DNA from 3 places in the Sphingomonas sp. AC449 genome. Region 3 is predicted to be linked to each of the others. Evidence: predicted binding sites of a transcription regulator. Region 3 holds the regulator's gene; each other region holds the start of a gene.
The links. Region 3 encodes LexA, which represses DNA repair genes until DNA is damaged. Its sites were predicted from a motif close to GTTCCNCNCTTGTTCT; they were not measured.

Region 1 (2,266 bases), 190 kb from region 3:
CTTCGAGACGCCCTGCCCGTACATGATGTCGAATTCGACCTGCTTGAACGGCGGCGCGACCTTGTTCTTGACGACCTTCACGCGCGTCTGGTTGCCCGTGACTTCCTCGCCGGTCTTGATCGCGCCCGTGCGACGAATGTCGAGCCGCACCGACGCATAAAATTTCAGCGCGTTGCCGCCCGTCGTCGTTTCGGGGTTCCCGTACATCACGCCGATCTTCATGCGCAGCTGGTTGATGAAGATCACCATGCAGCGCGAACGGCTGATCGACCCCGTCAGCTTGCGGAGCGACTGCGACATCAGACGCGCCTGGAGGCCGACATGGCTATCGCCCATCTCGCCCTCGATTTCCGCGCGCGGCACGAGCGCTGCGACCGAGTCGACGACGAGCACGTCGATCGCGTTGGAGCGCACCAGCGTGTCGACGATCTCGAGCGCCTGCTCGCCGGTATCGGGCTGCGACACGATCAGTTCGTCGATGTTGACGCCCAGCTTCTTGGCATAGACCGGATCGAGCGCATGCTCGGCGTCGACGAATGCGGCCGTCCCGCCCGTCTTCTGCGCTTCGGCGATCACATGCAGTGCAAGCGTCGTCTTGCCCGAGCTTTCCGGGCCGTAGATCTCGATCACGCGCCCGCGCGGCAGGCCACCGACGCCAAGCGCGATGTCGAGCCCGAGCGACCCCGTCGAGATGACCTCGACCTGCATCGTTTCCTTCGAACCCAGGCGCATCGCCGAGCCCTTGCCGAACGCGCGGTCGATCTGCGCGAGAGCGGCGTCGAGCGCCTTCTGGCGGTCGTTGGTTGCGGTTGCCATGCCGGTGTTGATCACTTTCAAATTAGCGGCCATCGAAGAAGCTCCCATCGCTAAACCAAGCGCGCATGCCATTCAACGCGTCAAACGCCATGTATTCCATTTGTTCTCCAAGAACAAGAGCGGAACATGATACATCGAGCGCGTTTGGCGCTCCGAGATCGGTCGACATTCGTCCGATCGCGTTCGCGGGTCACACCAGCGTCGTCGCCAGCGTCCACCACCCCCGGGCCGCTGCCCCAGCGTCGGCGGCATCGCGCGCCGCGATCGCATCGAACACGGCAAAGCAGGTCGCGCCCGAGCCCGACATCCGCGCCAACACCACGCCGTCAGCCGCGTCGAGAAAGGACCGCACCTCCGCGATCACCGGTGCGAGCGCGACCGCGGGTGGTTCGAGGTCGTTGCGGCTTGCACGCGCACGCGAAAGCAGATCGCCTTCGGGGATCGGTCCGCGGTCGCTCCCGTCCCAGGTGCCGAAGACCGTCGCGGTAGACACCGCGACGCCGGGATTGACCAGCAGCAAGGGGGTACCGGCCAGCCCGGCGAGTTCGACCAGGACCTCGCCCTTGCCGACGCCCAGAGTCGTACGGCTGACAAGGCAGGCCGGCACGTCCGCACCGAGGCGGGCGGCGATCTCGTGGAGCCGCGGGTCGGTTGCCGCGATACCGTGAAGCCGGGCGAGCGCGCGAAGCGCCGCCGCCGCATCCGCCGAGCCGCCACCGATGCCCGAAGCGATCGGAAGATGCTTGTCGAGGATGATCGCGTGGCGCGCATCGATGGCGAACATGGCGCCGAACGCGTCGGCGGCCGCAGTGACGAGGTTCCCGTGCCAAGGGGCGTTCCCGGACGTTTCCCGGGCAGCGGCGTGCGCGCGCGTTTCGTGGACGTCCGACCCGCCAGACGGGAGAAGCGCCGCGGCAAACGGGCCGACGATCGTGAAGCTGTTGGTCTGCGCGATCTCGACGGTAACGCGATCACCGTCCGCGGCGAAGGCGAACAGCGTCTCGAGTTCGTGATAGCCATCGGGCCGGCGCGCGCGGACGTGAAGCGCCAGGTTGATCTTGGCGGGCGCGGGTTCAACGATCATGGTCATCGCCGTGCCGCTCCGGGCAGGCCATTCGCGATCTTGTCGGCGATCCGCGTCATGTCCTTGGCCTCCGCGGTCAGGCTGGCCGCGCGCCAGGCATAGCGTGCCTCGTATCGCCGTCCGACGGTCCAATAGGCATCGCCGAGATGATCGCTGATCTCCATGCTGGTCGGTTCGGCCTGCGCGGCCCGTTCGAGCAGCGGGAGCGCGCGCGGGGTCCTGCCCGACAAGTGATACGCCCATCCAAGCGAGTCGGTGATCGACGCATTTTGGGGGTCGAGCCGGCTGGCACGCTCGAGCATGCCAGTCGACGCCGCGATGTCGTCCCCATGCTCGATCTGCGCAAACCCTAGATAATTGAGCGCG
Region 2 (2,266 bases), on a different contig from region 3:
GCGTCGAGTTCGGCCGCCAGCGTCGCCTGCAATCCCGCGTCGGCGAGCTCCTTCCAGTTGATCACGCCGTAGAGGAAATCGATTCCCTCGTCGTTCGACGCGAACGGCATCAGGATGCCGCGGTACAGCGTGGTCCGGCCACGGCTGTTGACGAATTCGGCTTCGAATCCGACGGGTGCGCGATTCGCGATGATCTGCAGATAGTGATCGGTCAGTCGCGACAGCAGCGAGCGGCTGGGTACGTCGGCGATCGAATCGATCCGCCCGACGAGCCCGCATTCCTCGCGCAGCGCGGTCCCCAGGAACGCGATTCCGGGGTCGGTGATCGGCATTTCGCCGCGTTGCGGATCTGCGCCGTTCGGGGTCCTGAAATCCATCAGGACGCTGTGCGGGCCGAAGTCGGCGATCGAGCCGGGATCGAGATCGGCGATCGTCGGATAGGGGCGTCCCTTCAGCAGCGACACCCAGTGATTATACGCGCGGACGTGCATTCGCCGCTCGTCGCCGCCGAGATCGAACATGACGTCGTTGATCCCGGCATCGGCGGCATCGCCGGCACCGGCGGTGGCTGCACTCCCCTCGGCCCGCATGGTGGCCTGGCCGTCATCAAGTTCGCGCGCACTCGTCATGCCAAAACTTCCCCGTGTCATGGTACCATGCTGTGCACCGCGTTTGGTAAACGGAGCGTAAATCCGCGTTGGCGCTTGTCAGCGCGAATTTCCCCTGTTAAGCGCCGCCCCCTCGACCGGAGAGATCCATCGTCGGGCCGCTTTAGCTCAGCTGGTAGAGCATCGCATTCGTAATGCGGGGGTCACAGGTTCGAGTCCTGTAAGCGGCACCACCTTAAATCATTGATATCCTTGAGCTTTATTGGCGACTTGTCGCTTAAAGCTTCGGTGAATCTGCGTTTTGGTATCGCGGTGGTATCGCAAGCCCACGTTCCGGTCGCGTAGCCCGCCGCCGCTAGGTTGGACGGCTGTCCTTCCACGTCCCCCGGCATCGTATGATTCGCAACGCGGCTACCCCCGTGAGCCGACTGCCTCGCGCAGCGGTGCCGCGCCACAACACACGCCGGGCCGGACGCTTACCTCTTAAATGTCCTCGCAAACGCCCGCTTTCGGTTCGAGCGCTCACCATGCGGCAGCGTTGTCACACGAATCCTTGTTCACTTTCTGTTCTTGCGCTCTAAAGGGCTGGCCGGAAAAGGAATCGTCCCATGAGCAGCTTGAGGCTCCACGAAATACCGTTCGCGTTGGTGCCGCGCGAGGTCCCGTTCTTCCTGTGTCACACGCCGGCCGGGTTTCCGTCACCGGCGCAGGACGACATGGAGGAGCCGATTGATCTCGGCGCGTGGCTCGTGGAGCATCCCGCCGCCAGTTACATCATGCGGGTCGAAGGACGATCGATGGCGGGCGCCGGGATCAATGACGGCGATCTGATCGTCGTCAATCGCGCCAAGCAACCCAAAGCCGGTGCGATCGTCGTCGCCTTGGTGCACGGCGAGCGGACATTGAAACGGCTTCGGCATATGGACGGGCGGCACTGGCTCGTGCCCGAAGCCGAGGGCTTCCCGCACATCCTCGTCGACGAATATGTCGAGATCTGGGGCGTCGTCGTCGGCGTGGCGCGCAAGGTGCCATGAGCGCGCCCATCGCGCTGATCGACTGCAACAACTATTATGTCAGCTGCGAACGGGCGTTCGATGCCAGCCTCGTCGGCGTGCCGGTCATCGTGCTGTCGAACAATGACGGCTGCGCGATCGCCCGCTCGGCCGAGGCCAAGGCGCTCGGCATCAAGATGGGCGATCCGATCCACCATCTGCGTGACGTGGTCCGCCGGCACGGTATCCGCGTCCTGTCCTCGAACTACACGCTGTATGGCGACATGCAGCGCCGCGTCATCGCTGCCTGCGAACCCTTCGCGCGTGACTTCGAGATCTATTCGATCGACGAGACGTTTCTGGACCTTGCAGGCTTCGAGGGCAGGGACCTTGTCGAGCATGCGCATGCGATGCGGGAGCAGGTTCGTTTGTGGACCACGATCCCGACCTGCGTTGGCATTGCCGAAACAAAGACATTGGCAAAGCTGGCGAACGCCGCGGCTAAGAAGGACGTCCGGTTCGAGGGTGTCGCGGACTTGCGCGATGAAGCCGTTCGCCGACAGGTCATGGACGGTTTCGCTGTCGCAGACGTCTGGGGCGTAGGTGGCGCCACTGCGAGAAAGCTGACCGGCCTCGGCGTGCACACCGCCGGCGCGCTGCGCGACA
Region 3 (2,266 bases):
CCCGGCGCGGTCCGATCGCTGCCTGCGATGCCCGACGCGGCGTTCGCGGCGATGGTGACCGGCGGGCTGTGGATCGCGGTCTGGCGGACGCGCTGGCGGCGGCTGGGTGCGATCCCGCTCGCGATCGGCGCGATCTGGGCGCTGACGACGCCGCCGCCCGATATCCTGGTAACCGGCGACGGGCGGCACGTCGCGGTGCGGACGGCGGCGGGGCTGGCGCTGCTGCGCGACCGGGCGGGGGCGTATGTGCGCGATACGCTGGCGGAAAATGGCGGGGTCGACGGCGAGCCGTTGCTGCTGGCGGATCAGCCCGATGCGCGGTGCAGCCGCGACCTGTGCATGACGGATGTCGTGGCAGACGGGCGACGCTGGCGCGTGCTGGCGACGCGCAGCATGTATCGCGTGCCGATCGCCGACCTCGTCGCCGCGTGTCGCGCGGCGGATATCGTCGTCAGCGAACGGGGGCTGCCAAGGAAGTGCGAGCCGCGGTGGCTGAGGCTTGACCGGTCGACGCTGCAACATACCGGCGGTGTCGCGCTGACGTTGCGGACTGGGCGGGTGGCGACGGTCCTCGAACCCGGTGATCGGCATCCCTGGCGTATGCCCCCGACGCTCGAACGATCCGCGGGGCGGTTCGGTCACGAGGCCGGGCGTCGGGTCCGGTCCTGGTCGTAAGCGGAGCGCACTGACGCGCGGGATGGCAACGCGCTCGCGTTACTACTGGCGAGATTTTCTGGCGGGTGGACCGTTGGCCGTAATGGCTTTGCTGTATCGTGCGGGCTGGATCAGTTCCGGCTCCCGCATCGAGCCTGGGCCCTCGCCGACAGGTTTGCCGATCCGGGACGTACGGGACGACGCTCTTGGCCCTGGATCCTGACTTTCGTCAGGATGACGGGGGTAAGTCAGATCCGGAGTTGGAGTGAGGCGCTCTTCTTTCCCGGTCCTGACGTCTGTCGATAAGGGCAGGAGGGAGTCGACCGCTTCGTCATCTACCTTCCTGGGGACCCCATAGTCAGTCGTAACGCCGCAGGATGCCCGACAGCTTGCCCTGCACACGGACCTGCGCGGGGGCGTAGCGTTGCGGATCATAGGAGCGGTTGGCGGGGTCGAGCCGGACCATCGCGCCTTCGCGGCGGAAATATTTGAGCGTCGCCTCGCTGTCCTCGATCAGTGCAACGACGATCTCGCCGTCGCGGGCGGTCTCGGTGCGGCGGATCAGCGCATAGTCGCCATCGAGAATTCCCGCATCGACCATCGAATCGCCGGACACCTCGAGCGCATAATGCTCGCCCGAGCCAAGCAGGGCGGCGGGGACGGCCAGCATCGAGCTGCCTTCGAACGCCTCGATCGGCACGCCTGCGGCGATCCGCCCGTGCAGCGGAATCTCGACGACGTCGTTCGCGGCGACCGGGATATGCGCCGGGCGCACGCTGGGCGACGGCTCGGCGTTTGCCGGAGCGGCCGGGGGCGTGGCCTTGGCAGCAGCCGATTTCGTCGCGGGCATGTCCGGGCGCTCGGGCATCCGCAGGATTTCGAGCGCGCGCGCGCGGTTCGGCAGGCGGCGGATGAAATTGCGCTCCTCGAGCGCGCTGATCAGGCGGTGGACGCCCGATTTGGATTTCAGGTCGAGCGCGTCCTTCATCTCCTCGAACGAGGGCGAAACGCCCGTCTCTGCGAGGCGATCGTTGATGAAGCAGACAAGCTCGTGCTGCTTGCGCGTGAGCATAGCGGTTCTCCGTCCGGAACAGACGAGGAACTTCTATGGAACACAATGGCCGGCGTCAAGCGATCCGTCAGGCGATGATGAGGATTTCCGCCGAGTCGCCCGCACGCGCTGCGGGCGCGTCGCCGTCGCGGACGATCAGGCAGGTCGACCGCGCGAGCGTGAGCAGCATCGAGCTGTCCTGGATGGTCGAGGCATAGGCGCGACCGTCGCGGAGTTCGGCGCGCATGTAGTCGGTGCGCGACTCGTTCGGCGGCAGATCCTCGCCGAGCAGCGCGTGCGTCGTCTGCGGGAGCGGATCGCGCGCGCCGAGCATGTGCGCGACGACCGGGCGGACGAACAGGATCGCCGTGACGAAGGCGGAAACGGGGTTGCCGGGCAGGCCGAGCAGCATCGTCCGACCGAGCGTCCCCGCCATCATCGGCTTGCCCGGGCGAAGCGCGATCCGCCAGAAGTCGATGCTGCCGCCTGCCGCCTCGATCGCGGGGCGGACAAGATCATGGTCGCCGACCGACGCGCCACCGGTGGTCACGAGCAGGTCGG

Region 1: a site for LexA is predicted at 927-942, ahead of recA (recombinase RecA). Genes of this name have one in related genera too.
Region 2: a site for LexA is predicted at 1,164-1,179, ahead of AC0CH3_RS09100 (LexA family protein). Genes of this name have one in related genera too.

What each region holds. Positions count from the first base shown of each region.
Region 1 covers NZ_CEEDCZ010000002.1:229,939-232,204, reverse strand. Annotated here, with positions in the region: gene recA (recombinase RecA) at 1-849, opposite strand, end outside; gene AC0CH3_RS04670 (4-(cytidine 5'-diphospho)-2-C-methyl-D-erythritol kinase) at 1,007-1,900, opposite strand; gene AC0CH3_RS04665 (tetratricopeptide repeat protein) at 1,903-2,266, opposite strand, start outside.
Region 2 covers NZ_CEEDCZ010000004.1:93,706-95,971, reverse strand. Annotated here, with positions in the region: gene AC0CH3_RS09110 (PAS domain-containing protein) at 1-629, opposite strand, end outside; tRNA gene AC0CH3_RS09105 (tRNA-Thr) at 766-841, shown strand; gene AC0CH3_RS09100 (LexA family protein) at 1,217-1,642, shown strand; gene AC0CH3_RS09095 (Y-family DNA polymerase) at 1,639-2,266, shown strand, end outside.
Region 3 covers NZ_CEEDCZ010000002.1:420,194-422,459, forward strand. Annotated here, with positions in the region: gene AC0CH3_RS05535 (ComEC/Rec2 family competence protein) at 1-675, shown strand, start outside; gene lexA (transcriptional repressor LexA) at 1,013-1,726, opposite strand; gene AC0CH3_RS05545 (molybdopterin molybdotransferase MoeA) at 1,794-2,266, opposite strand, start outside.